Regions from separate parts of the Staphylococcus caprae genome, predicted to be linked through region 4. Evidence: predicted binding sites of a transcription regulator. Region 4 holds the regulator's gene; each other region holds the start of a gene.
The links. Region 4 encodes Rex, which represses fermentation and respiration genes when NADH is low (regulators of the CRP and FNR family bind a similar motif). Its sites were predicted from a motif close to TTGTGAAATATTTCACAA; they were not measured.
Positions count from the first base shown of each region.

Region 1: a site for Rex is predicted at 6,343-6,360, ahead of JMUB898_RS12570 (DUF3147 family protein). Genes of this name have one in related genera too.
Region 2: a site for Rex is predicted at 5,454-5,471, ahead of JMUB898_RS05955 (citrate synthase). Genes of this name have one in related genera too.
Region 3: a site for Rex is predicted at 5,384-5,401, ahead of JMUB898_RS02825 (nitrate/nitrite transporter). Genes of this name have one in related genera too.

Region 1 is NZ_AP018587.1:2,580,351-2,588,020, forward strand. Features, by position in the region: gene JMUB898_RS12530 (ABC transporter ATP-binding protein) at 1-173, opposite strand, end outside; gene JMUB898_RS12535 (efflux RND transporter periplasmic adaptor subunit) at 170-1,279, opposite strand; gene JMUB898_RS12540 (YIP1 family protein) at 1,523-2,173, shown strand; gene JMUB898_RS12545 (helix-turn-helix domain-containing protein) at 2,337-2,906, opposite strand; gene JMUB898_RS12550 (DUF443 family protein) at 3,240-3,857, opposite strand; gene JMUB898_RS12910 (DUF443 domain-containing protein) at 4,063-4,725, opposite strand; gene JMUB898_RS12560 (TetR/AcrR family transcriptional regulator) at 4,810-5,355, opposite strand; gene JMUB898_RS12565 (DUF3147 family protein) at 5,321-5,716, opposite strand; gene JMUB898_RS12570 (DUF3147 family protein) at 5,736-6,095, opposite strand; gene JMUB898_RS12575 (Spy0128 family protein) at 6,581-7,670, shown strand, end outside.
Region 2 is NZ_AP018587.1:1,228,781-1,236,450, forward strand. Features, by position in the region: gene JMUB898_RS05935 (acetyl-CoA carboxylase carboxyltransferase subunit alpha) at 1-741, shown strand, start outside; gene pfkA (6-phosphofructokinase) at 920-1,888, shown strand; gene pyk (pyruvate kinase) at 1,909-3,666, shown strand; gene JMUB898_RS05950 (amino acid permease) at 3,837-5,192, opposite strand; gene JMUB898_RS05955 (citrate synthase) at 5,542-6,660, shown strand; gene icd (NADP-dependent isocitrate dehydrogenase) at 6,715-7,670, shown strand, end outside.
Region 3 is NZ_AP018587.1:627,743-635,412, forward strand. Features, by position in the region: gene JMUB898_RS02790 (nitrate reductase subunit alpha) at 1-215, shown strand, start outside; gene narH (nitrate reductase subunit beta) at 205-1,758, shown strand; gene narJ (nitrate reductase molybdenum cofactor assembly chaperone) at 1,736-2,326, shown strand; gene narI (respiratory nitrate reductase subunit gamma) at 2,319-2,996, shown strand; gene nreA (nitrate respiration regulation accessory nitrate sensor NreA) at 3,016-3,468, shown strand; gene JMUB898_RS02815 (sensor histidine kinase) at 3,478-4,512, shown strand; gene nreC (nitrate respiration regulation response regulator NreC) at 4,532-5,188, shown strand; gene JMUB898_RS02825 (nitrate/nitrite transporter) at 5,543-6,718, shown strand; gene JMUB898_RS02830 (Hsp20/alpha crystallin family protein) at 6,822-7,238, opposite strand; gene JMUB898_RS02835 (MarR family winged helix-turn-helix transcriptional regulator) at 7,528-7,670, opposite strand, start outside.
Region 4 is NZ_AP018587.1:951,957-959,626, forward strand. Features, by position in the region: gene tsaD (tRNA (adenosine(37)-N6)-threonylcarbamoyltransferase complex transferase subunit TsaD) at 1-512, shown strand, start outside; gene JMUB898_RS04500 (MutS-related protein) at 611-2,227, opposite strand; gene JMUB898_RS04505 (ABC-F family ATP-binding cassette domain-containing protein) at 2,569-4,500, opposite strand; gene JMUB898_RS04510 (redox-sensing transcriptional repressor Rex) at 4,859-5,500, shown strand; gene JMUB898_RS04515 (hypothetical protein) at 5,590-5,877, shown strand; gene JMUB898_RS04520 (YeeE/YedE family protein) at 6,151-7,245, shown strand; gene JMUB898_RS04525 (sulfurtransferase TusA family protein) at 7,258-7,482, shown strand; gene JMUB898_RS04530 (ammonium transporter) at 7,661-7,670, shown strand, end outside.

The DNA of each region.
Region 1 (7,670 bases), 970 kb from region 4:
TATCCGCGATCGATAAACCCTAAAATATTGATGAGCGTACTCTTACCTGAACCTGAAGGTCCCATAATAGCGATAAATTCCCCTTCATCAATATGAATATCAATATCCTTTAAAATATGATTGGATTCATTACCATTTTTGAAATGTCGATTGACTTTCTTCAACTCAATCATGATGACACCTCAACTTTTTCTCCATCATTTAAATTACCTTTAGGGTTTTTAATCACTTTATCGCCTGATTTTAAGCCTTTCTTAACAATGATTTGTCCATTATTACGTTCAATTTTGATATCACGTTTATGCACTTTGTGGTCTTTATCAACAACAAATACATTATTATCTTTTGTTAGCACATTGTTAGGTAATTTCTTAGTATTTAAAGGAATCTTCGCATCCATAGAGAAACCTGATCTTACAGGAATATCTAAATCTCCAATAACGACTTTATATTTAGATGTGTCGCCATCTTTACCTCCAGAAGGGTTGTTTACAGTTGGATTAGAAGCTTGAGCGCCTTCACCTTCTTCACCACCTGCTTGAGCACCACCAGAGGCCTCGCTTTCACTACCAGCATCAAAACTTGTAGGAAGTTCATCGATTTTTAGAATCTTACCTTCACCTTTTTTACCGGTACTATTTACAGTGACATCGACTTTATCTCCCTCTTTGATTTTATTAATATCAAATTCTGTAACTGTCGCATTGATTTGAGGGTTATCTGAAATCAACTGTAAAATCGGTTGTCCATCGCCGACATCTGAATCATTTTTCATATTTACTTTACCATCGAAAGTAGCATACATACTGTCATTCACTTGTCTGTCGTGTTGTGCAAGTGATTGTTGTGCCTCATTTAATGAACTTTGGTCTTGCGTAAGCTTAGATTGTAATTGGCTATTATTCGGACTTTGATTAATCTTTTGATAATCATCATTCACTTGGCTTTGTGCTTGATTCACTTTATTGGCTAATTGTTCACGTTTACTAGCATTCGTATCATAATTAATTAAACGATCCCCTTGTTTAACCTTCTGTCCATCATCTACAGATGCACTTAAAAATGTTCCAATTGAACTGTTATTGTTGTATGTTTTTACAGATTTAGGAGAAGCTTTCCCCTCCAAACTGATAGGTGTTTCTTTTTTAACTGTATATGTATCGTAACCTTCACTGTCTTTTTTACCTGAACCATTCACTTGTTTCACGATAAAAGCAGCGATAATTAATAATAGGATGATTGCAATTCCTATGATGATCCACAATGTTTTCTTTTTCATATCTATTTCTCCTTAATAATTAATTACAATTGGAATGATAACATACTCGTAATATTAGTAATATTTTATTTAAGAGAAATTTACAAAATCTTAGAATAGTTAAAATTAAAAAAACATTATTTAGTTAAAATGATTTAGTACTCACAAGTAATTTTAATCAAAAATTTAAATTGCGTATTTTATTAAATAGAATAAAATGTTAACCTTTTACTATCACAATTAAACAAAGGAGATATACATAATATGGAAAATCAAAACATTGAAAATAACCAACTAGAGAATTCAAGCGTTCCATTTGTAAGTCACTTTAGTAAATTAAGAGAAAATCCAAAGTGGTTAGTGAAGTTATTAATTCTAATAGTTTTAGCATTAATAACTGCATTCGTAAGTTACTTGGCTACGAAAGATACTGTAATATCACAATCTAACGGTCAAATGAATTCAGGATTATACTTGATAATTTCATTATTCACCGGTTTCTTCGGTATTCTTTTTAATACAGCAATAATTTTTGTGATTTTCTTAGTTATTTCTAAAATATTTAAATCTGATGCTAAAGGTAGTAGTATTTTTTCTGCTGCACTTTCATACGCGATTATCATTGATACTTTCTCACTTATTATCACTATTATTCAAGCATTATTTGGATTAAGTATTTTTGAATATAAATTAGATAGCTTAAATATCTTTGCTAAAGATAATAAGTACCTTATGGCTATTAGTTTAACTAATGTATTAAAAGCATTTTTAACAGGTGTAGTCTACTATTCAACAAGTCGTTTATCCAAGAAAACATCAATCATATTAGGCATCGTTGCTTTAGTTTTATTAGTTGGATTTGGATTAATAAGTGGAGCTTCTGGTCAATCAATGCCAAATATGAACACTAAATAATCACAAGAGGTACAAAAATGAACTCAGGATTAATATTATTGATAATCATTTGTTGTGGTATGATACCAATTATTATTAGTTTGAATGAGAAAAAGAAAAAATAATTCTAACCACAAATTAAACTCCAGTATATTGAAATCTTACTGGAGTTCATTTATTTATGTTATAGAAATTTATCAGTCAATAATATACTCAAGTAACCTATTAATACTAACACTCCCACAAAAGAGATAAGTGACATAAATGATGTAAACACATCTCTAAGTTTCATAGTTTTTATTTCATTTGGATCTTTACCATTCATAAAAGCTACTATTCTATCATAAGTTTCTATATCATTTTTTATCTTAATTCTCTCTACTTTATTAGATGCAAATATACCTATTAAAATTATAATGTAATCAATTCCTAAGCCCCACCAACTTAAATAATGAATAAGAGGACCTATCAAAATTGCACTAGTTAAAAATGGTATAATCATCATCCACGTCCAAAAATTTAATTCCTTTTTATCTCTTGTTAATTCCAATTTCTCCACGTCTCCTTTTACAAGATCGTCTAAAGAAACATTAAAAAGGTTACACATCATGAGTAAATTATGAATATCAGGATAGCTCTTATTATTTTCCCAGTTAGATATCGTTTGTCTTGAAACAAACATTTTTTCAGCCAGAAATTCTTGTGAATAACCATCTCTTTGTCTAAATTTTTTAATTTGATTACTAATATCCATATTTTTAACCCCTAATTGTTTTTATAGCGATCTTTCATAAATCATTCACTTTATTTAAAAGTGATAATTAAATTGAAACGTGTGTCTTAAATAAAAACTACCAAAGTTCTTTTACAACTTCATCCTTTTTGTTGTTAAAATCCTTTGACATCGCGGATACTTAAGTCTTCTTACACTATCCTCTATACAACCCGCATAAAAAAACGCTCCTTCTAAATAAGGAACGTCTACTTAATCGTCTCAAGTTTATAGCTCTACAATTCTTTTTAGATTATTATTTTCATATGTTTAGAACTTTACTTCTAATATAATTTTGTAGTTATATTTACACATTCAATTCATTATTTTGGCATGCACTTTTCTATCAGAAATTGAAGCTATATTCATAAATAAAAATGCCAAAAATATTCCTAGCCAGCAAATATAAATCATAATATTTTGTACATTATTAATAACCATTATATAAAATAATCCCACTACTAAGTAAATTGCAATAACGTAACAAAATACCATAAGCGCAAAATTTTTGAATGATGGAATCAGTCTTACTTTTTGTTTACTGTTCTTATTGAACGATTGATGTTTCAACTTCTTTCTTAAAGCTAAACGAAGCCCAACCACAGCAACAAATCCAATTAAAAACATGATTAGAGTCCATATTCGACTAATATTTATATCCATTAAACCCACTATACTTCTTAACAATACACTAATTATGACACCTATCCCACCAGTTATCATACCTTGACTAGCACCACTACCATTTGAAAATATATCTAAATTATTAAATTCTTGGTAAGTAAGTTTTGTGTATTTAATAGGTATAAACCAATTCAACATAGGAAATAGATAAGAACACCAATTTTGTTCTAAATCGACCATTAAATATTGATTATCTTTTTGAATAATTTTATACCTAGGATTTTTATAGATTGTATATACCAGTTCCATTATGTATATGTTCGCTCCATTTCATTGGATTTACTACTTTTTTGATTTTATTGACAGCTTCTCCAACATTATGTTCGACTTTTTTTGCTTTGTTACTACTATATTCGGAGCTATTTTTAACGTTTTTAGATTCCCTTAACGACTATGGACCTTCGTCATGCTAATTAGTTAACAATAAAATCAAATGCAAACTGCAACAAGCGTCTTATTTTAGTGACTTAGTAACAGAAGATTTTATTTCATGGATTTCAACATTTTCTTCCTCCATAGGATACAAGAAATAATTTGTTAAAGTTATTATGAATAATAATATCATTCCCGCTATTAGTATTAGTAAATTAAATTTATTAGATACTATAAATGCATACATTCCCAAACAATACAATATACTAAAGTAACAAAATATTCCTATACTTTTAAAAATATATTTACGTGGCGGAATTAACAAAGCTTTAATTTTATGATTACTATATTTAATTTCTATATGCTTATTGTTAAAATAACTTAACCATAGCCTCAAAAGCAAAACTGATGAAATTGATGTTATAACTGAAAATAACAAAAAAATTGAGTTAACTGATATGTCGAACTGATGTACAACCGTTCTGAGTAAAGTACTTATTATTATGGATAAACATATAGGAAAAACATAATTGGACTTTTTTACTTCGGATTTCTGTTTAGTCATTAATCTTTCTGCAGTCGTTTGATCTATTTCTCGAAGATATCTAGGAAACAGATAATTAATAAATGGAAAAAAGTAAGTAAATATATTTTTTTCGATATCTAAAATATAAAAGCTACCGCTATATATAATTAATTTATAGCGATTGGATTCTCCTATCGATTGAATAGTTCCTTGAACCATTTCACCAACTCCATTTCATAGGATTGACATCCTAATTCACTTACCTTCATGCTTTCTCACAAAATTCCTATAACTCTAACTTCTTTAATTTGGCTTATACGCCTGAATAATTTTTTTCAACATCTTTTCAATGTAATTTTCATCTAAAGAATCAGGTTTAATTAATATATTAAAGTAAATGGGTGAGAAGATGAGATCTATAAATAAATCTTGTTCTTCATCTTTAATATGATTGCTAATAATCTTTTTTAATGTTTTACGGTTGTTATTGAAATAATTAGTCATGAACATTTCACGTGCTTCGATTTGTTGGTGACTGACAAGTATTTCAATAACTGCACTACCTAATTTCGTTTTATAAATATCTTTAATTTTCACTAAAAATTGAAACAAATCTTCATATAAATCGCCATTATCGTCTATAAATATTTTGTGAGATTGTTCAACAAACATATCCATAATAATTGAAGCTTTATCTTTCCATCTACGATAAATCGTTGCTTTAGAGATGCCTGTATTTTCCGAGATCTGATCAATTGTAATGTCCCTAAAGTGCGTTGTTTCAAGTAAACGATTAATTTCATCATAAATTTTCTTATTTATCGTTGGATCTTTCGGTCTTCCAGCCATGTTTATCCCTTCTTTTACGGAAAATAAATTCAACCATTTCAAAAATAACTAATGCACTTACAAACCATACAACAAATCCGCCAATAATACTAACTAACCACATTTGAGTAGCTTGAAGAAGACCCCAAGTAGCTAAAATACTAAAGAGTACGCCGATCATGCCAAAGACTGCCCCTCTACTCACGTGCATCGCAACCTTATCGCCAAATTGCATACCAGTGATAAACATTGAAACTAAGAACACAGCTGGGAATGTTGCAAAGATACCTCCAAACTCTTTCCAAGGTAATACGACTGAGACGATATAACTAATCAATACCGCAAATCCACCTACAAGAAATTTTATTAAAACTAATTTCATTACTTAAATGCCTCCATCATTAAATATGTTTGACTACAAATATTGCTACAGAAATGACTAACCAACATACAATTGCAAATATCGTTCCGCTCTTATAATTTCTCTTACCTATAAATAAAGAAGTTAAAAAGACAGTAATGATACAAGATACAATTCCAACTACAGCGCCTGTACTTAAATGTATAGACATTTGAATAAGTTGATGTCCTCTATGGTCTATAGCTAAAGCAATAACAGCGGCCAGGTAGACTGCCGGCATAGTAGCAATAATGCCACCTAATTTACCGCCAACTTTGTCTGCTATCACTGATGCCAGTGCGACAGCGAGACCACCTATAACGAAATGAAGAATAGCACTAGAAATCGATATTCCAAACACAATAACCCTTCTTATCAATTAATTATTAAACGAAACGTTTCGTTTACTTTTAGTTTAAATCGATTAAAGGTTGTTGTAAACATATCGTTTAAAATACCTAATTTTCTAAAAATACAAATATTCATTGTTTCACGTTAAACAGTGATTCAAATTATTGAATATGAAAGAAAATTTACTAAGTTTAAAAGTGCGTTCGTCGAATTGAACGGTTTGAGGTTAGTAATAATTATCTTTATTTTACGTAGTATTGTGAACTTTTTTAGATGCGTGAAATTCGGCTTACTGAAAAACGATTATGCACTAAAACGTCATGAAGAAAAAGAGAGTAATTAACTATAAATAACGAAATCTCATTATCTGTAAACGGTGTTTTGCTATTTATATTATATTTATGACAATTTAGACACAAAGTTGTTTTCTATTTTATATATTTTATAATTAAATTAAAGAAATTATTTAATTCATCTAAGAAAGGACATCAAGCTATGAAATTAAAAACAAAATATCGATTCTCTATCAGAAAGTTTTCAATAGGAACTGGCTCTGTATTACTAGGTGCCTTTTTATTCGTAGGCTTTCAAGATGTAGCTCATGCAGATGAAATCCACAATAACACGTCACTTCAATTAGGTGATACGACTTCTAAACCACAACCTTTGGAAAATGAAGTGACTAAGTCATCAAATTCAGAAATATCAACCCAAACTCCAACAACTAACACGACTCAATCTGAAAACACTTCTAACACTAAAGAAACTGATTCTCACATTACTAGCGAAAAACCTAAACAAATAACAGATAATACGAATGCACAAACAACTGCATCTTCGTCTACTACGAACAAACAAAAAGTACATACTCGTGTACGACGTTCTACAACGTCACCTATTACTTCAGAAGGTGTATTAACTGATCACGCAACTATCGCTACGCCTAATATGGATAATCCAAATGGTGCGACAGTTAAAAATAGAGAGGTCGTAACTCCACAGCCTAAAAATTCAAATACAACACCAACGCCAAATGTAGTATTTGAAGCAAATCCTGACCCTAATCAATACACCATTGCTATCACAGATCTTACAAATTTTAATACTACATACCATACAAAATATTATTATCGTTTATCAAAACCGTATGACGACTCTGATGATATCACTATTCAATTGGTAGACGGTGTAAATAATTCTATTGTTGAAACAAAATCAATCAACGCAGATGGTGTAGTAACGTTTGGAGAAAATAGTTTGGCACATGTTGTAGCAACTCAAGACCCTAACAAAGCTAAATATGCCTTACTAGATTTCACGTTTCTACATACTCTAAATCAATTTAAACAAACTGTGCCAGCGATTAAAGTGCAATTCAAAAGTGATAAAAATGGTAATCTTGGTAATCAACGTACGAGTCTAAGAATTTTTGACGTTTATAATAGTGCGAATGAAGGAAATACATCTCCTGATCCTCAGTATTTTATTCCGATAACCGCTTCTCTAACAACGCACTATCGTGTAATAAATAAAAATAATCCTACATTCCAAGCTGATAAAAACGATATCAATACACAAACTTATG
Region 2 (7,670 bases), 280 kb from region 4:
TTAGATTATATTCCATATATTTTCGATTCATTTATAGAACTTCATGGGGATAGAAACTTTAGAGATGATCCTGCAATGATAGGCGGGATAGGTTATCTTAATGGACGTGCTGTAACTGTTGTTGGTCAACAACGCGGTAAAGATACCAAAGATAATATTTATCGAAATTTTGGTATGGCACATCCTGAAGGTTATCGTAAAGCGCTACGCTTGATGAAGCAGGCTGAAAAGTTTAATCGTCCAATTTTTACATTTATTGATACAAAAGGCGCTTATCCTGGTAAAGCAGCAGAAGAACGTGGTCAAAGTGAATCAATCGCTACGAATTTAATTGAAATGGCATCATTAAAAGTACCTGTCGTCGCTATTGTTATCGGTGAAGGTGGTAGTGGTGGCGCATTAGGAATTGGTATTTCTAATCGTGTACTTATGCTTGAAAATAGTACGTATTCAGTTATTTCTCCTGAGGGTGCTGCTGCACTTTTATGGAAAGATAGTAATTTAGCAAAAATTGCTGCTGAAACGATGAAAATTACAGCAAATGATCTTAAAGGATTAAATATTGTAGACGAAGTGATTAACGAACCACTAGGTGGTGCCCATAAAGATGTTGAATCACAAGCTGCTACGATTAAAGACACATTTGTTAAACATTTAAATGAATTAGAGCAAATGTCTAAGGAAGAATTAGTCAATGATAGATTTGATAAATTTAGACACATTGGCTCAGTTGTAGAATAATTTAGTTACTTGCTAATAGTCATGATTACGGCTATTAGCTCTTTTTTATTTATTTTAGAAAAAATTCATTATTTAAAACGTTTACATCAATTCAAAGCCTTTCTTTTGATGGAACAGTAAAAAAAATTGTGGTAATTTATAGTTAAAGATAAATCTAGTTAAAGAAAGGTATGTCGTCATGAAAAAAATTGCAGTTTTAACTAGCGGAGGGGATTCTCCAGGTATGAATGCTGCCGTTCGTGCAGTTGTTCGTACAGCAATTTACAATAATATTGAAGTTTATGGGATTTATCATGGTTACCAAGGTTTACTAGACGATGACATTCATAAACTTGAGTTAGGCTCAGTTGGGGATACAATCCAGCGCGGAGGTACGTTCCTATTCTCTGCTAGATGTCCTCAATTTAAAGAAGAAGATGTACGTAAGAAGGGGATTGAAAACTTACGTAAACGAGGCATCGAAGGATTAGTTGTTATCGGCGGAGACGGAAGTTATCGTGGTGCGCAACGTATAAGTGAAGAGTGTAAGGAAATTCAAACGATTGGAATTCCAGGTACAATTGATAATGATATTAATGGTACGGACTTCACTATAGGTTTTGACACAGCGTTAAACACAATTATTGAATCCGTCGATAAAATTAGAGATACTGCATCAAGTCACGCACGTACATTTATCGTTGAAGTTATGGGACGTGATTGTGGAGATTTAGCTTTATGGGCAGGACTCTCTGTTGGTGCTGAAACTATTGTAGTACCTGAAGTTCATACCGACATTAAAGATGTTGCTGAAAAAATTGAACAGGGTATTAAAAGAGGTAAGAAACATTCTATTGTTATGGTCGCTGAAGGTTGTATGAGTGGTCAAGAATGTGCTGATGAATTAATGAAATATATCAATATTGATACACGCGTGTCAGTATTAGGACATATTCAGCGTGGAGGAAGCCCATCAGGTGCTGACCGCGTATTAGCTTCACGTTTAGGTGGTCATGCCGTTGAATTACTTAAACAAGGTGTGACAGCTAAAGGTGTAGGTATTAAAAATAACCAATTAACTGCTACACCATTTGAAGATATCTTTGGTGAAAGTCATCATAAATTTGACAAAGATATTTATGAATTAGCTAAGGAATTATCAATATAAATTTTTGGGAGGATTATATAATGAGAAAGACTAAAATTGTTTGTACAATTGGACCAGCTTCAGAATCTGAAGAAATGATCGAGAAATTAATAAATGCAGGAATGAACGTGGCGCGTTTAAACTTTTCTCATGGCAGTCATGAAGAACATAAAGGTAGAATTGATACAATTCGTAAAGTTGCAAAACGTTTAGATAAAACAGTTGCACTTTTATTAGATACAAAAGGACCTGAAATTCGTACACATAACATGAAAGATGGTGTTATCGAATTAGAAAAAGGTAAAGAAGTCATCGTGAGTATGAATGAAGTAGAAGGTACGCCTGAGAAATTCTCTGTAACATATGAAGACTTAATCAACGATGTTCATGTTGGCTCTTACATCTTATTAGATGATGGTTTAGTAGAGTTACAAGTTAAAGAGATTGATAAAGATAAAGGCGAAGTTAAATGTGACATCTTAAATACTGGAGAATTAAAAAATAAAAAAGGTGTTAATTTACCTGGCGTAAAAGTTAACTTACCTGGTATTACTGATAAAGATGCTGATGACATTCGTTTCGGTATCAAAGAAAATGTTGACTTTATCGCTGCAAGTTTCGTAAGACGTCCTAGTGATGTTTTAGATATTCGCCAAATTCTTGAAGAAGAAAAAGCACATATCACAATTTTCCCTAAAATTGAGAACCAAGAAGGTATTGATAACATTGATGAAATCCTTGAAGTTTCTGATGGATTAATGGTTGCTCGTGGTGACATGGGTGTTGAAATTCCACCTGAAAAAGTACCAATGGTTCAAAAAGACTTAATTAGAAAATGTAATAAATTAGGTAAACCAGTTATCACTGCAACTCAAATGTTAGATTCAATGCAACGTAACCCTCGTGCTACTCGTGCGGAAGCAAGTGACGTAGCTAACGCAATTTACGATGGTACTGATGCTGTGATGTTATCAGGTGAAACAGCTGCAGGATTATATCCAGAAGAAGCAGTTAAAACAATGAGAAATATCGCAGTTTCAGCAGAAGCGGCTCAAGATTATAAAAAATTATTATCTGACCGTACGAAATTAGTTGAAACTTCATTAGTTAACGCTATTGGTGTTTCTGTTGCACATACAGCACTTAACTTAAATGTTAAAGCTATCGTTGCGGCTACTGAAAGTGGTTCAACAGCACGTACTATTTCTAAATATCGTCCTCATTCAGATATTATCGCTGTAACACCTAGTGAAGAAACAGCACGTCAATGTGCAATTGTTTGGGGTGTTAACCCAGTCGTTAAAGAAGGGCGTAAAAACACTGACGCATTACTTAACAATGCAGTAGCGACAGCAGTTGAAACTGGTAGAGTTTCTAACGGTGATTTAATCATTATTACTGCTGGTGTTCCAACTGGTGAAAAAGGCACAACTAATATGATGAAAATTCACTTAGTTGGCGATGAAATCGCTCGTGGACAAGGTGTAGGTCGTGGCTCTGTAGTAGGACATGCCATTATTGCTGACAGTGCAAGTGACTTAGAAGGTAAAGATTTATCTGATAAAGTTATCATCACTAATTCAGTAGACGAAACGTTAGTTCCATATGTTGAAAAAGCAATCGGTTTAGTAACTGAAGAAAATGGAATTACATCACCAAGTGCAATCGTTGGTTTAGAAAAAGGCATTCCAACAGTAGTAGGTGTTGAAAAAGCAACAAAAGAAATTAAAAATGATATGTTAGTTACAGTTGACGCAGCTCAAGGTAAAATCTTTGAAGGATATGCAAACGTACTTTAATAATCAATTTAGAGAAAACACTCTCCGACATGATGTTGGAGAGTGTTTTTTATTGAGTATGTAGAGATAGATATACGCTTGATATTAGCAAGCTCTCAATTCAGACATTTACTGCAAATACATTAAAGGAGGATGAGATCACTTATAATCTCATCCTCCTTTATGATTATTTATGCGTGTTTGCTTTCTTTTCTATATCTCAAATACATTAATCCTAAAATAAAGAACCATACAGGAGTTATATAAATGGCTCTTCTTGTATCAACATTAACAAATAATAATGCGAATACGAAGATAAAGAAAATTAAAATTGCATAACCCATAAATTGCCCGCCTGGTAATTTATAAGTAGCTTTCTTGTGTAATTCAGGATTCTTTCTACTGTAATTAATATAGGCAACGATGATTAAAGCCCATACAACCAAGAATAATACAGTAGAGATTGTCGTAACATACGTAAACACTTTTGTTGCGTCAGGGAAGATATAATTTAATAACGCTGCAATTAATAATAATGCAGATGACGCAATAATAGCTGTGTGTGGTACACCATTTTTGTTTGTATTGGAGAACGCTGGTGGCGCTTGTCTTTGATTAGATAATCCATACAACATTCTGCTATTTGAAAATATACCACTATTACAAGATGATGCTGCGGCAGTTAATACTACGAAATTGATTAAACCAGCAGCGAAAGGTACACCTATTAAAGTAAATAGTTTAACAAATGGGCTATTATCAGGGTCAACTTTGTACCAAGGAATAATAGACATGATGACTGCTAAAGCACCAACATAAAAGATTAATATTCTAATAGGTACGCTATTAATTGCCTTAGGAATTGTTTGTTCAGGATCCTTGGTCTCACCAGCAGTAACACCTATCATTTCTATTCCGACAAATGAGAAAAGTGCCATTTGGAAAGACATAAAGAATCCAGATGCTCCTTTAGGGAATATTCCGTGTTGATATAAGTTAGTTAGACTTGTGTGTCCAAATTGAGTTTTAAAGGCAAATAAAATCATAACAATACCAACAACTATTAATGCAATAATTGTAGCTATTTTGATGATAGCAAACCAAAACTCTAATTCGCCGAATAATTTGGCACTTAACAAGTTGAATGACATTAAAATAAGTACACAGAATAACGCGCTAATCCAGTTAGGAATCTCTGGGAACCAGAAACTTACGTATTTAGCAACAGCTGTAACCTCAGCCATACCTGTAATAATCCAACATAACCAATAAGTCCAACCAGTAACAAAGCCAGCAAATGGACCTATGTATTTGTTCGTAACATCCGCAAATGATTTGAAATTAGTGTTTTGAATGATGATTTCTCCCAATCCACGCATAAACATGAATAACATAAAACCTATAATGATATAGGTGAGTAATATTGAGGGACCCGTCATTGCAATTGTTTGACCAGCACCAAGGAATAACCCCGTTCCTATAGCGCCTCCGATGGCGATTAATTGAACATGACGATTGCTCAATTCTCTTTGTAAATTTTCAGCCATAAGACATCTCCCTTACTATAAGATAATATATATTATGCACTTATAAGGCTATTTATACAATTCTTTTCGCAAAAAAGTGTGAAAATTCACTAAAATGTATATTTCTTTTTTGTAATCATTCTTGATAACTAAACGAAAATATAACTACATTTTTGAAATTTAATAATTATAGTATGGTTTGAAGTTGAATTTCACGCTCTTTTAGAGATAATAACACACAAAAAGGTCAAGCCAATATACCATTTTTACATGTTTAAAGTGATTTATAATGTTTCACAAATTGTTTGAATTTAGCTATAATACTAGTTGAAAGCCATTTCATAAAGAAACAGTAAAGGGGAAATTTATCATGGCAGAATTACAAAGAGGTTTAGAAGGGGTTATTGCAGCTGAAACTAAAATCAGTTCAATAATTGACAGTCAATTGACATATGCGGGCTATGATATTGACGATCTCGCAGAAAATGCCCAATTCGAAGAAATCATTTTCTTATTATGGAATTATAGACTTCCTAATAAAGATGAACTTAAAGAATTGAAAGAGAAATTATTCGAGTACATGACTCTTAATCCAAGAGTTTACAAACACTTTGAAGAGTACGTAACTGATGATGTTCATCCTATGACAGCAGTTCGTACATCTGTATCTTATATTGCTCACTTTGATCCAGATGCTGAAGATGAATCTGATGAGAAGAAATATGATAGAGCAATTCGCATTCAAGCGAAAATTGCTTCATTAGTAACGGCTTTCGCAAGAGTTAGAGAAGGGAAAGAACCTTTAAAACCAAATTCAAATTTAAGTTACGCAGCAAACTTCTTATATATGTTAAGAGGAGAACTTCCTACAGATATAGAAGTTGAAGCATTTAATAAAGCATTAATTTTACATGCTGATCACGAATTAAATGCATCTGCGTTCACTGCACGTTGTGCGGTTTCATCACTTTCAGATATGTATTCAGGTGTTGTTGCTGCAGTTGGTTCATTAAAAGGACCTCTTCACGGTGGTGCAAACGAACGTGTTATGGCTATGTTAAAAGAAGTAGGAAGTATTGAAAATGTTGATAGCTATTTAGACGAAAGATTCGCGAATAAAGATAAAGTCATGGGCTTTGGTCACCGTGTATACAAAGATGGCGATCCTAGAGCTAAATATTTACGTGAAATGAGCCGTAAAATCACTGAAGAAACAGGTCAAAGTGAATTATTTGATATTTCACTAGCAATCGAAAAACGCATGAAAGAAGAAAAAGGTTTAATTCCAAATGTAGACTTCTTTAGTGCAACTGTTTATCACAGTATGAATATTCCTCACGATTTATTCACACCAATTTTCGCAGTAAGTCGTACATCAGGTTGGATTGCTCATATCTTAGAACAGTATAGAGACAACCGAATCATGAGACCAAGAGCACAATACATTGGTGAAAAAAATCGTAAGTATGTTCCTATTGAAGAAAGATAATAAAATCACATATAGTATTAATTGAAAGCTTAAATATACTTGGAGGTTAGATTTATGTCAGCAGAAAAAATTACTCGTACTAATGAAGGTTTAAATGTACCTAATGAACCAATTATTCCATTTATTATTGGCGATGGAATTGGCCCAGATATCTGGAAAGCGGCTAGCCGTGTTATCGATGCAGCTGTTGAAAAAGCTTACAACGGTGAGAAACGTATCGAATGGAAAGAAGTTTTAGCTGGACAAAAAGCTTACGATGAAACTGGAGAATGGTTACCACAAGAAACATTAGACACAATTAAAGAATATTTAATTGCTGTTAAAGGTCCTTTAACTACTCCAATCGGTGGCGGTATTCGTTCACTTAACGTAGCTTTAAGACAAGAATTAGATTTATTTACTTGCTTACGCCCTGTACGTTGGTTCCAAGGGGTTCCTTCACCAGTTAAACGTCCAGAAGATGTTGACATGGTTATTTTCCGTGAAAACACTGAAGACATTTATGCAGGTATCGAATTTAAAGAAGGTACTTCAGAAGTTAAAAAAGTAATTGATTTCTTACAAAACGAAATGGGTGCAACAAACATTCGTTTCCCAGAAACTTCAGGTATTGGTATTAAACCTGTATCAAAAGAAGGTACAGAACGTTTAGTAAGAGCTGCAATTCAATATGCATTAGATAATAATCGTAAATCTGTTACTTTAGTTCATAAAGGTAACATTATGAAATTTACTGAAGGATCATTTAAACAATGGGGTTATGATTTAGCTCATAACGAATTTGGTGACAAAGTATTCACTTGGCAACAATATGATGAAATTGTTGAAAAAGAAGGTAAAGACGCAGCTAATGAAGCTCAAGATAAAGCTGAAAAAGAAGGCAAAATTATTATCAAAGATTCAATTGCTGATATCTTCTTACAACAAATCTTAACGCGTCCAGCTGAACACGATGTTGTAGCGACTATGAACTTAAACGGTGACTACATTTCAGACGCTTTAGCTGCACA
Region 3 (7,670 bases), 320 kb from region 4:
AAGATAAACACATTGAAACACCAGGATCAGAAATTACTGATACACGAGGTGGTTCACATAATGCACCAACAAGAATTCACTTAAAACCAACGCAACTGGTTGGAGGATATGCTCAAATAAGCTATCACTTTAATTATTATGGACCAATCGGGAATCAAAGGGATGTTTATGTGGCGGTAAGAAAGATGAAAGAGGTGAATTGGCTTGAAGATTAAAGCTCAAATAGCGATGGTCTTAAATTTAGATAAATGTATTGGTTGTCATACGTGTAGTGTTACATGTAAGAATACATGGACAAATAGACCTGGTGCGGAATATATGTGGTTCAATAATGTAGAAACTAAGCCAGGTGTGGGATATCCAAAGCGCTGGGAAGATCAAAGTCATTATAAAGGTGGCTGGATTCTAAATAAAAAAGGGAAACTCGAATTAAAGTCTGGTAATAGATGGTCAAAAATTGCATTAGGAAAGATCTTTTACAATCCTGATATGCCACTTATCAAAGATTATTATGAACCTTGGACATATAACTATGAACATTTGACAACTGCAAAAGAAGGTAAGCACTCACCAGTCGCTAAGGCGCATTCACTGATTTCTGGCGATAAATTAGATTTAGAATGGGGACCAAACTGGGAGGATGACTTAGCAGGGGGTCATGTCACAGGTCCAAAGGATCCAAATATTCAACAAATTGAAGAAGATATTAAGTTCCAGTTTGATGAGACATTTATGATGTATCTGCCGAGATTATGTGAACACTGTCTTAATCCAAGTTGTGTTGCATCGTGTCCTTCAGGCGCTATGTATAAAAGGGATGAAGATGGCATCGTATTAGTCGATCAAGACGCGTGTCGAGGCTGGCGTTATTGTATGACTGGTTGCCCTTATAAAAAAGTTTACTTCAACTGGAAAACGAATAAAGCTGAAAAATGTACATTTTGTTTCCCTAGAATAGAAGCAGGTATGCCAACAGTTTGTTCAGAAACGTGTACAGGTAGAATGAGATATTTAGGTGTTCTATTATATGATGCTGATCGCGTTCAAGAAGCGGCTTCTGCAGTGGATCAAAAAGATTTATATGAAAAACAATTAGATTTATTCTTAGATCCATTTGATGAAGAAGTAATCGCTGAGGCTGAGCGACAAGGATTAAGTCATGAATGGATTAATGCAGCTCAAAATTCTCCAGTATATAAACTCGCTGTAGAATATAAAATGGCATTTCCATTACACCCAGAATTTAGAACAATGCCTATGGTTTGGTACTGCCCACCTTTAAGTCCGATTATGAGTTATTTCGAAGGTCAAAACGCAGGACAAAATCCAGATATGATTTTTCCTGCGATCGAAGAAATGCGTTTACCTATTGAATATTTAGCAAATCTATTAACTGCAGGGGATACGGCACCTGTCAAACAAGGCTTACAAAAAATGGCTATGATGAGAAGTTATATGAGAGCAAAAGTGACTCAACAACCGTTTGATTATTCTAAACTTGAACGCTTAGGTTTAACAGAAAGCCAATTAAACGATATGTATCGATTATTGGGAATCGCTAAGTATGAAGATCGATTTGTTGTTCCGTCATCACATAAAGAAACGTATTTGGACACTTATAAAGCTCAAGGAAGTCAAGGGTATGGTGGAGAATACTTTGGCGCTAATTGTGAAGGCTGTGGTGTGGCAGTAGGTTCTGGTAAAACAGGACAAGAGATTTATAATGATAATTTCTATGGAGGGATTTTCCGTGATTAATCTTCAGAAATTACATCTTTTTCAAGAAAGCTTAGGTTATCTAGGACAACAAATTAATTTTCCGGAGAAACTTACCTTTCATCCAACAACATTCGAAGAAACCATTACACAGTCGCACCCAGGTTATGAAGAATTAAGTCATTATCGAAATATAATGATGCAATATTCTTTATTTGAAATCAAAGCCATCTATACGGATACGTTTGATTTTAGTAAAAATTATCCTTTATACATGACATATAATAAATTTGATACTCAGAAAGAACGCGGACAAATGTTAGCTAAGTTGAAAGTATTGTATGAAATGTTTGGACTTAAAATGGTAGATAACGAGTTGTCAGATTACCTACCATTGATGCTTCAATTCTTACAAATTGCCGATTGGGAGAATGATGACCGAGCACAGGAAAATTTGCAATTAATTATTATGATTATTGAAGATGGAACTTACGAAATGGCTAATGAACTTGCTAAAAATAATAACCCTTATGCGTATGTAATTAAAGCTTTAAGAAAGACTTTAAAAGCGTGTATCGAGTCGCCTAGAGAGGTGGAAAGCCATGCTTAATCAATTTATTTGGATTATCTATCCGTATTTGTGTTTAACTATTTTCATTATTGGACATTTAGCACGCTATAAATATGATCAATTTTCTTGGACGGCGAAATCCAGCGAATTAATTGAAAAGAAACAATTAAAATGGGGCAGTTTATTGTTTCATTTAGGTGTTATTCCAGTATTTTTTGGGCATGTGGTAGGTTTATTGGTACCTGCAAATTGGCTTGAAGCGGTTGGAGTTAATAATCATATTTATCATATTGGTGCGGTATATATAGGAAGTATTTTTGGTATAATAACATTATTAGGTATGATGTTACTTACGTTAAGAAGACTTACAATCAAAAATGTAAGACGTTTAAGTTCTTTTTCAGACATATTCGTTAATATTCTTCTGTGTATCATATTGATAATGGGTTGTTATTCAACTATTTTCACGAATGCAGTCCAACCTGATTTTGACTATCGCCAAACCATAGCCATTTGGTTTAGACATTTATTTATGTTTTCACCTAATGCTGACCTTATGTTAAATGTACCGTTATCTTTTAAAGTTCATATCTTATTAGGATTCACAATATTTGCATTATGGCCATTTACGAGATTGGTTCATGTGTGGAGTGTCCCGCTTTCATATATGAATAGAAGATATATTATTTATCGGAAAAATAAAGTTTAATGAAGAGGGGATGGGTAAGTTGAAACCAGAATCTTTATTACACAACAAAAGTCTACAAGATAATTTAGATCGATTGAGAAAGAACGAAGGTTATGATTTTGGCGCAATTGCAATGTATGAGCATTATCATAGATCTTCTCCAATTAAATGGAAATATGTCTCAGGAAATACGAATGAACGGTACAAACTTATTATTTTAAGAAAGGGCAGAGGCTTAGCTGGTACTGTTATGAAAACAGGGAAACGTATGGTTATTGCAGATGTAGATATGGCATTAACTCAAGCCGAGAAAATAAAGTTTCCCATCATCTTGAATGAAGCACTAACAGCAGTAGTAGCAGTACCATTATGGCTTGATGAACAAATGTATGGTGTATTATTGTTAGGTCAACGAAATCATCAACCTCTTCCACAGACATTAGAACAACTTGATATACAAAGTCAAATTGGATTTTTTACAGAAATGAATTAGGTGATAACCATGCAAAGTAAACTAGAAGGCAGTATTGAAGCACTATTGCATAAGTACTACGATGCGACGACTGAAAAGATTGTCTTTGTGAATCATCTCGGTAAAATTATAGCGATGAATGACGCCGCTAGCGATATTTTATCTGAAGAAGATAATTATAATGCGATGACTCATGCAATTTGCAATCGTTGTGAAGGATATTCTAATGAATATGATATTCAATCTTGTGAGAATTGTTTTTTAGAAGAAAATCAACTACAGAAATCAAATTTCCAAGTATTTATGAAGACGAAAGATAATAAAGTAGAACCTTTTACGGCTACATATCAAACGATTGATTCAGACAGAGGGATTAGTGCGTTTACTTTACAAAATGTGTCTCCTCAAATTGAGAGACAAGAAAAAATGTATCAACAAAAGATGTTGCATAAATCGATTCAAGCACAAGAAAATGAACGAAAAAGAATTTCTCGTGAACTTCATGATAGTGTGATTCAAGAAATGTTAAATATTGATGTTGAACTGCGACTTTTAAAATATAAATATCAAGATGAAAATTTAGTAGACAGTGCGCAGCATATTGAGGGTTTAGTATCGCAACTCATTGATGACATTAGAAATCTATCAGTCGAATTGAGACCCTCCTCATTGGATGATTTAGGTATTGAGGCTGCCTTTAATTCTTATTTCAAACAGTTTGAAGAGAATTATGGTATTCAAATTAATTATCAATCTAATATCAAAGGTATGCGTTTTGATAATGAGGTTGAAACGGTGGTATATCGTGTGATTCAAGAAGCTGTATTAAATTCATTAAAATATGCTGAAGTAAACGAAATAGAAGTGAATATTAATAAAAGTGACAATAGATTACTAGCTGAAGTTGTAGATCGTGGAAAGGGTTTCAATATTGAGGATAAGCCTAAAGGATCAGGGTTGGGCTTTTACGGCATGAAAGAACGTGCTGAATTAGTTAATGGAAATATTAACATTGAATCTCATATTAACAAGGGAACCATCGTAACGTTAGATATACCTATATAAAAATCTTGGGGGAATTAATGTGAAGATTGTTATAGCAGATGACCATGCTGTAGTAAGGACTGGATTCTCAATGATATTAAACTATCAAGAAGATATGGAAGTTGTAGCAACTGCAGCAGATGGTGTGGAAGCATATCAAAAGGTCTTAGAGTATAGACCCGATGTTTTAATATTAGATTTAAGTATGCCACCTGGCGAATCAGGTTTAGTCGCTACAAGCAAAATTTCTGAAAGCTTCCCAGAGACAAAAATTTTAATTTTAACAATGTATGATGATGAAGAATATTTGTTTCATGTACTGAAAAGTGGTGCGAAAGGTTATATTTTGAAAAATGCGCCTGATGAACAGTTAATATTGGCTGTGAGAACGGTATATAGAGGGGAAACATATATTGATATGAAATTAACCACTTCTTTAGTTAATGAATTTATTAATCAATCTAACCAAGAAGAAGTTAATTATTCATCAGACCCATTTAAAGTTTTGTCTAAACGAGAACTTGAAATCTTGCCTTTAATTGCCAAAGGATACGGTAATAAAGAAATCGCTGAAAAGTTATTTGTGTCTGTAAAGACGGTCGAAGCACACAAAACGCATATAATGAATAAATTAAATCTTAAAAGTAAACCAGAACTTGTTGAATATGCGTTGAAAAAGAAATTGCTTGAGTTTTAAATGAGTAGAACGCTCACTTTTAAGAATATAACAAACCAAAAATAGCTATGAAAAATCGATAACGGTTTTTCATAGCTATTTGTATTTAAAGGCTGAGTCGCGACTTTCAAGAGAGGAAACTCATCTCTAGGTTCAGCACATTAATAACTCAATTTATTATAGGGAAAAAGAAGCTCTAAATCAGGGGAAATCCTTATGTTCATTTTTTCACAATCATCTTAAAATTAAATTGTAATTAGTACTGTGTCTATATCACTTATTCGCTTTTAACGACTTTTAATTTTGACCTCTTATCAGATGATAGGCGCGGTACTAATATTTGTTTACTATAAATTTTATGAAGGTGAAAACAACATGAAAAAAGGAGTTTATCAGCTTACATTACAAACGCTAAGTTTAATAGTTGGATTTATGGCATGGAGTATTATTTCTCCATTGATGCCGTTTATAACTCAAGATATTCAAATTTCGGCTAGCCAAGTATCTGTGATTTTAGCTATTCCGGTCATTTTAGGATCAGTTTTGCGTGTACCATTTGGTTATCTTACAAATATAATTGGTGCTAAATGGGTATTTTTTAGCAGTTTTATTATTTTGTTATTTCCTATATTCTTTTTGGGACAAGCACAAAGCACGACAATGCTTATGGTATGTGGCTTCTTCTTAGGAGTAGGGGGTGCAATCTTCTCAGTAGGTGTAACGGCTTTACCAAAATATTTCTCTAAAGATAAAGTAGGACTAGCTAACGGTATATATGGAATGGGAAATATAGGAACAGCGATCTCATCTTTTTGTGCACCTGTTCTTGCTGGTTTAATAGGTTGGCAAAGTACAGTAAGAAGTTACTTAATTATTATCGGTTTATTTGCAGTATTAATGTTCTTATTGGGAGATAATAAAGAAACGAAAGTTAAAGTACCTTTAATGTCACAAATGAAAGTGTTATCGAAAAATTATAAATTATATTATTTAAGTTTGTGGTATTTTATTACGTTTGGTGCTTTTGTTGCATTTGGTCTATTTTTACCGAATTATTTAGTTCATCATTTTGAAATTGATAAAGTAGATGCGGGTATTCGTTCAGGAGTATTTATTGCACTTGCAACATTCTTAAGACCACTTGGTGGAGTGTTAGGGGATAAATTTAATGCAGTAAAAATGCTTATCATAGACTTTATGTTCCTGATTATAGGAGGCATGATTTTAAGTTTATTTGATGGTATGATTCACTTCACAATTGGTTGCTTAGCGATAAGTATTTGTGCGGGTATTGGTAATGGTCTTGTCTTTAAATTAGTTCCATCATATTTCTCAAAAGAAGCTGGCTCAGCTAATGGTATCGTGTCAATGATGGGAGGACTAGGTGGTTTCTTCCCACCTTTAGTCATCACGTTTGTGACTGGTTTAACAGGATCTAGTCATCTTGCCTTTGGATTACTTGTGTTATTCGCATTGATTGCGTTAATGACAATGATTCATTTATATAAAAAGGAAAACGTCTCTAACATTTCAACGATATACGACAAATAGCTAATATATGACAAATTAATTTTACTATTTGTTTAAAATACGATTGCTTAAGCATATACATTATAACCCTCAATTCTTGATAGAGTTGAGGGTTAAATTTTATTTATTGAATTGCAATCGTTGTCGCTTTCTCGTCTTCATCGATGACTTTAGGCAATGTAACGTATAAAACGCCCTCTGCATGGTTAGCAGTAATCGCTTCTTTATTAATGTCATCGAACTTAAAATGTCTTTCTAATTCACCAGTTGAACGTTCGTTTAACTGTATTTTTTGGTTTTCATTTTTAAGCTTTTTATTGGCTTTAATCAATAATATATTTTGTTCAAATTTGAGTGAAATATCTTCCTTACTTACGCCAGGTAATTCTGCCTCTACGATATATGCCTCGTCTGTGTCATAAATATTTGTAGGGAAGGCGCTTGATGAAAATTGATTATAGACTTGTTTGCCTATGTCTTTAAACAATTCGCTAGGATCATTTTTGAAAAAATTATTATTAAAGAACTCATTACTATTCATTATACTCCACTCCTTAAAAAGTGTTAGATAATCAATTGATGATAGGACACCTAAATTTCAACTTCATTATATAAATTGAGTTGAAATAGGTAAAGCAAGAACACTTTTAAAAAAGAGGTATTTATATAAGTTTAGTAGGGATTATGAGTAAAAAAATATTTGGTTCGTACGAGAGAATAAGACAAAAGCTTACTATACATACTGTTGTTATTAAGTTGTGCCGTTTATGCCGAAGTTGAATGTGTCAAAGATTTTCAAAAAGTCTACTTTTGTCTCTTCTCTGCTAGTATTACTTTTCTAGATTTTTATCAAAATTTTTAGAAACAAAATTTTGTAAGTTCGCAATTAATTCTTTAGCTTCATCTTGATTGATATTAAATTCACTATAAACTTTCATCGAGATATCTGATAAAGTCTTTTTTATTTCTTTAC
Region 4 (7,670 bases):
TAGCGCGTACAATCGATTTACCTTATCCAGGCGGTCCACAAATCGATCAACTAGCTGCCAAAGGTAAGGATGCTTATAACTTTCCTAGGGTTTGGTTGGAAAAGGACAGCTATGACTTTAGCTTTAGCGGACTTAAAAGTGCTGTTATTAATAAATTGCATAATCTACGCCAAAAAAATGAAGAAATCGTAGCCGAAAATGTTGCGACGAGTTTTCAAAACAGTGTAGTTGAAGTTTTAACGTATAAAGCGATGCATGCATGTCAATCATATGGTGTTCAACGTCTTATCGTTGCTGGAGGAGTTGCAAGTAATAAAGGATTAAGAGCCTCACTTAAAACTGCATGTGAGAATGAGGGGATTACGCTTACGATTCCTAGTCCATCTTTATGTACAGATAATGCGGCTATGATAGGTTCAGCTGGACATTATTTATATCAAGCAGGCTTACGTGGCGATTTAGCGCTTAACGGTGAAAATAATATCGATATCGAAGATTTTTCGATTGAATAAGTAAATGAGAAAGCTCCATTCAACGTATAACATGAAACTACAGTCATACGTTGAATGGAGCTTTTAATATAGATAGAAAGTTTATTAGGAAAATGTAGTTATTCCTTAACTTGTTCTTTAGCGCGTTCATAAATAGCATTAGGAAATTGTGTGATTCTAAGTAATTCAATGGCATTACGCGTATTGGCTTTGCCGGGTTTAATTTTATAATCAAAGTAAATTTCATTATTGTTAATAGATTCATTGAAGTGATAATTGTGATAATCCCTTTCCAATAATGACGATAATTCAATGTCATGTGTCGCAGCTACAACTTGATAGTTAGGTAATGCATTCAAATAGCTGAGTACAGATTCTGAAGCAGCAATACGCTCTGTCGTATTTGTACCTTTAAAAATTTCATCTATGAAACAGTAAATTGTACCTTGTGTATCAATATTAAATAGGCGTCTGATGGACTTCAATTCAGCCATAAAGTAACTATCGCCTGACAATACGTCATCAGCATTGGCCATAGAAGTGTAAACATAGCCAGGTTTGCATTTAAACGTATCGGCTGTTGCAGTTCGAAGGGATTGCGACATAATGATATTTAACGCTACGGCTTTCATAAATGTTGATTTTCCTGAAGCATTGGAACCAGTGAGCAGTATGTGATTGTCGAGATTTAAATCATTAGGTACCGCTACATCTTCGTCAATTAATGGATGTATTAAATTTTGAAAATGCACACCACCAACTGACTCATCTATATCTGGCTCACAGTAATAAGATAATGTACGTCTATACATGGCAAGAGAATAGTGATTATCAAGCGTACTTATATAGTCATAACATTTCGTAACTTCATCCTGATGTTTAAAATAACTATGTTGAATAAGATGAAACAGTACGTAATCAATCATAAAGATTAATTTTACAAAGAGAATTGAACTGGTTACAAAATCAGGTGATTCTATCTTAGCTAGAAATCCACTAAACCTACGAGACGTCTTAAAATGATTAAAATTAACATCTAGTTCAGGTGTGCCCTCTAATTTACTCAATGCAAGACATTGCTTGATGACATTCGCAGTATAGAAGATCGACTTTAAGTCTTGATCATAGGTCTTCTTAAGATTCATCGATAACGTTACATTTAAGATTAAAGCACCGATGAATAAAAACAGACCTGACCCAGGTGATAAAAACATTATCGGCAAAGTAACGATAGGTAATAATGGACAAAACATTAATAAATTATTTCGAGAAATAGGACTTAATTGGTCTGGAAATAACGGATAAACATTTTTTCCTATTTTAGAAAGTATGTAAGATACATTTAAACGGAATGATTTATCATCATTGTAGCGTTGTATGAGTGATTGATTTTCTATTTTAAACATACCTCTTAAAGTGGCATATAATTTCATTTCTCCTATAGCAGTAAAATTAAAGTTGATTTTATGAAATAATGCGCTCAAATTTAAATCGGACCAAGTTTTATCATCGATAAGTGGATGTTTCTTTTCAAATTCGTCTTTATACGTTTGATATTGAGCGTCAAATCGTGAGTTAGGACGTATAAACGATTCTAATTTTGATTTATTATCCCAAAGTGTATTTATTTTAGTGATAAGTTTGCGTCTTTCTATTATAGATACAACTATATTTACGATTGCGACAAGTAAAATAAATATGAGAATGATGAGTGCTAAAGTTAAGTTGTTAGTCATAGAATTCTCCCTTATGTATTTATATTTAAATTATTCCATAAATAAATTTTAGACTCAAACCTTCTTACTGAAATGAAAATGTCAATAGGGAACGTGCGTACTTATCAACAAAATGTGCGTAACTTGTGGATAAACACTGTTAAAAAGTGTGGATATAGGGGTGAATAACTCGAATAATTTTGAGCAAAAGTGTGAATTTACCTGTGGATAACTAGGATAACTCTGTGGATAGCCATCATATCCACGATAAACGGTGTGAATAATATTTGTGTAATAACATACTAAAAGACACTAAAAAGTAAGAAATTCTACTTCTCAGTGCCTTCGATGATATTAGTGATTTATAATTTTTCTTGTAATTCTTCCCATTCAAACATCACTTGTTCTAATTTTTGTTCGGTTTCATTTTTTTCTTCAGCTAATTCAGCAGCTTTAATAGGATCATTAAATACTTCCGGTTGCGTCAATTGTTCTTCAATATAAGAAATATGTGTTTCAAACGCTTCAATTTTAGCTTCGCATTGTTCAATTTGACGTTCTATTTTTCTTTGATCTCGTTTTTGTTGCTTTTGGTTCATATATGATGAAGGCTTTGTTGTGCTATCATTCTTCACATTTTCAGCATCATTTTTTAATTCTTTTTGAGCCTTTAATGCTGCAGCTTCTTCAGTTTTTTCAATGTAATATTGATAATCACCGAGATACATTTGTCCACCTTGATAATTGAGGTCAAATACTTTATTTGCAAGTTGATTAATAAAATATCGATCATGTGAGACGAAGATTATAGTTCCTTCAAAATGTTTTAATGCTTGTTCTAACATTTCTTTAGAATCGATATCTAAGTGGTTGGTCGGTTCGTCGAGAATTAAGACATTATCTCTTTGTAGCATTAATAAAGCTAACTGCAAACGTGCTTTTTCGCCGCCGGATAAGTCATTAATAATTTTCTTCACATCTTCTTGAACAAATAAGAAGCGACCTAGAACAGCTCGTACATCTTTTTCATTCATCGTAGGATATTGATCCCATACATAATCTAAAATTGTTTTATTCGATTTAAATTCTGCTTGTTTCTGATCATAATAACCAATTTGAAGATTTGCACCAAAGGTGATGCTACCGCCAAGATTGTCTTGTTTTTGGGCAATTGTTTTAATTAGCGTAGTCTTTCCAACACCATTAGGACCAATCACAGCTATATGATCGCCTTTAGAAACTTCAATATTAATGGGTTCAGTAATAGGAGCGTCATAACCAATTTTTAAATTTTTGATGTGCATGACATCATTTCCGGTATTTCTTTCAAAACCAAATTGTATATTCGCACTTCTTGCATCAATCATTGGTTTATCTATGCGTTCCATTTTTTCTAATGTTTTGCGACGACTCTTTGCCATACCACTGGTAGATGCGCGGGTAATATTTTTCTCTACGAATGTTTCTAAACGCTTAATTTCTTCTTGTTGTTTTTCGTATTCTTGCATACGCTTTTCATAATATTGATCGCGTTGTTCAATAAATTGTTCATAATTACCTACATAACGTTTCACATCTCCAAGTGCGACGTCATAAATTTGAGTGACGATTTTATCTAAGAAATATCTATCATGACTGATAATTACGATGGCGCCTTTAAAATATTTTAAGTAGTCCTCTAACCATTTTGTAGTTTCTAAATCTAAATGGTTTGTTGGTTCATCAAGTAAGAGTAGGTCAGGCTCGTTTAACAACATTTGTGCAAGCGAGAGGCGTGTTTTTTGACCACCACTAAAATCATTAATAGGTTTATCAAAATCATTCTCAGTAAAGTTTAAGCCATGAAGTACGGTTTTAATTTTACTTTCATATTGATAACCTTCCAGTTGTTCAAAACGATTCGTAAGCGATTCATAACGTTCCATATGTTCTTTATATGTTTCTGATTCGTATTCATGTGTATGTTGTGCAAGCCAATCAGTTTCTTCCTTAATTAGACTTTCCATATTTTTGATATGTTCAAATGGTTTTGACATCTCTTCGAAAACGGTAGCCGTTGAATTAAGTGTCATTTGTTGGGTAAGATAACCTAATTTTAAATTCTTTATCTTAGAAATGTGACCACTATCATAACTTTCAACGCCAGCGATAATCTTCATAAGTGTAGACTTTCCAGCACCATTTCTACCTACAACACCGATTCTCTCACCAGTTTTAACTTCAAAGTCTACATCAGTAAATATATCTTCACCATCGAACGATTTAGAGATGTCATTAAGTTGTAAAAGTATCATTCGATTCTCACCTTTCTAATTCAATTAAATAGTTATAGACTATACATAAACAATAAGATTTCAAATTTTTTAATTTTGTGCGAATTTTTAATTGTTAAACTTTATTATTCTCCAAAATAAAATTCGCTTGCCAAAAGAGACCTTATGATTAAGCTTATAATTAACTCAATTATCTTTATTTTACAGCATTCCCGCATCACATGAAACTGGGATATTTATTTTTAAAAATCAATAATGTATAATATTTAAGTATTCATTGTAGGCAATTATTTGTATATTTAAACGCCTTACAACTTGCACGTTAAAATGTTTGAATACATAAATATATTTCATTCAAACTTTAAGGGGGACCTATGATATGCCAGAACACACTAAAATTCCTCGTGCTACATTAAAGCGTTTACCTTTGTACTATAGATTTGTAAGTACATTAAAATCTAAGGGTATTGACCGTGTGAATTCCAAAGCAATAAGTGAAGCTTTACAAATAGATTCAGCAACAATACGTCGTGATTTTTCATATTTTGGTGAATTGGGTAAAAAGGGTTATGGTTATAACGTTGATAGTATGCTTGAGTTTTTTAAATCAGAGATTAGTGAAAGTGACGAAATCAAAATTGCGATTGTAGGCGTAGGTAACTTAGGCCGTGCATTACTTACGTATAATTTCTCAATCCATGATGAAATGACAATTACTGAAGCGTTTGATATTAAAGAAGATGTAATTGGAGAACAAGTTGGTAAAGTTGTAGTTAAACATAATAATGAGATTCAATCTAGATTAGCAGCTGAAGATATCGATGTCGTTATTTTAACTACGCCTGAAAATGTAGCACAACAAGTTACTGATCAGCTTGTAGAAGCGGGCGTCAAAGGGATACTTAACTTCACTCCAAGTCGAATCAAGACACCACAACATGTACAAGTTCATCACATCGATTTAGGTATTGAACTACAATCATTATTATTCTTTATGAAAAATTACAGTAATGGCAATTAATACATTGATAAGCATCCGTCAAAGGGTGCTTTTTTGTTATGAAAAAAATGATATAGTATACATAATCATATAAAGGGGTGCGCGCAAAAATGAGAGTTGAAGCAAATTGTAGTTATAAAGCACATATACCTCAAATGTTAACTGTTCCAGGAAAATTAATATTAGATGATCATACAATAATATTTAAAGCTTATGGCAAAGATCATACACCATTTGACTTGCAGTTTGATACCGACAAAGTTGTTCGATATAAGCAATCTAAAGGTTTGTTAGGTGGTAAGTTATTCATATATTACAATGACCATGAATGGTATAAGTTTAGACATTTTTCAAAAGAGGATTTAAAAGCAATCAATGCAGTATTGAAAATAAATTAATTTCTAAAAATATAGTAAAAACCATTGAAAATCCGAGAAAAATTAGTAATTCAAATTATATGCGTATGCTTCCCTAGGGTGCCGTCTCCGTCTGTAGTCTTCGACTGGCATTTCTCCCTCGGGATTTAGTGCATATATTTTTGAAGTTTGTTGAAAACAAAGTAATTTAATCTGTATGAGCTCTAATTTTAAAAGTCAAAAAATGATAAGTTTGCAAAATTTGAATATTTCCATTATAATACCTTATTATTTATATCGGAAATAGGTGATTAAATGACTTGGATGATAATTAGTGGACTCATCGTGGGTGTGTTACTAGGATTTGTAATGCAACGTACAAGATTCTGTCTCGCAGGCGGGTTCAGAGATATGTATGTTCAAAAAAGTAATAAAATGTTCTATGCCTTACTGGTAGCAATCACAGTTCAGAGTATAGGGCTACTCATATTGACAAGCTTTGGAGCTATTAAAGTGCCGACTCATACATTTCCTGTAGTTGGAACCATTATAGGTTCGTTTATCTTCGGCATAGGTATAGTACTCGCAGGTGGATGTGCCACTGGAACGTGGTATCGTGCTGGTGAAGGACTCATAGGTAGTTGGGTTGCCCTCATCTTATACGCAGTGACTTCTGCAATTACAAAAACGGGTGTATTACTTCCGTTGATGAATGTAATCAATCGACCTACAAATGTGAATGCGAGTGTAAGTCATTCAACAGGCATTCCGAACTGGGTACTTGTTTTAATTTTAACAGTGATTACAATCACTTTAGTTGTAAGAACTTTACGTAAACCTAAGGTAATGGTGCCTAAATTAAAACAAAAGCATACGGGTATTCGACATTATTTATTCGAAAGAAGATACCATCCATTTGTTGCAGGTATTGCTGTAGGTTTAATCGCACTACTTGCATGGCCTATGAGCGAATCAACAGGCCGCCCTTATGGACTTGGGATTACGACGCCATCTGCTAATTTAATAAACTATTTAGTCTCAGGTAATTCTAAATTTATCGATTGGGGCGTACTTTTAGTACTTGGTATCTTTGTAGGTTCTTATATCGCCGCAAGAGGTTCAAAAGAATTTAAATGGCGCCTTCCTGATAAAAAGACCATTCGTAATAGTGCCTTCGGTGGAATACTGATGGGGTTTGGTGCATCTGTAGCTGGTGGTTGTTCAATCGGTAATGGCCTTGTAGAAACTGCCACAATGAGTTGGCAAGGATGGATAGGCTTAGGATCAATGATTATTGGAGTATGGTTTATGAGTTACTTTATTTTCGTTAAACCTATGAAAAGGTTGCAACAAACGACAAATAATAAATCTCAAAATAATACAGTAAGTCAACGTACTCAAACGACATAAGGAGGTTATTCTATGGTACATGAATTAGGTACAGTAGGTATGGTATGTCCATTCCCACTTATAGAAGCACAAAAGAAAATGCAAGAATTAAATCAAGGCGATGAATTAAAAATAGACTTTGACTGTACGCAAGCTACTGAAGCTTTGCCTAATTGGGCGGCTGAAAATGGCTACCCAGTAACGAATTATGAACAATTAGATGATGCTTCATGGACAATCACTGTTCAGAAAGCTTAAATTATATATGAAGTGAGGCTAGCGGAATCGTGTGATTTCGCTAGCTTTTTTGTATCGTTTCAATACAATTATATCAGTTAGAATGTTAAATAAACTTACGCCACGTGTAATATTACCTTACCGATTTTTGCGCTTCCATCAATCACTCATTATGATGTTGATAAAGGAAGTGGTAAGAATGAATATGG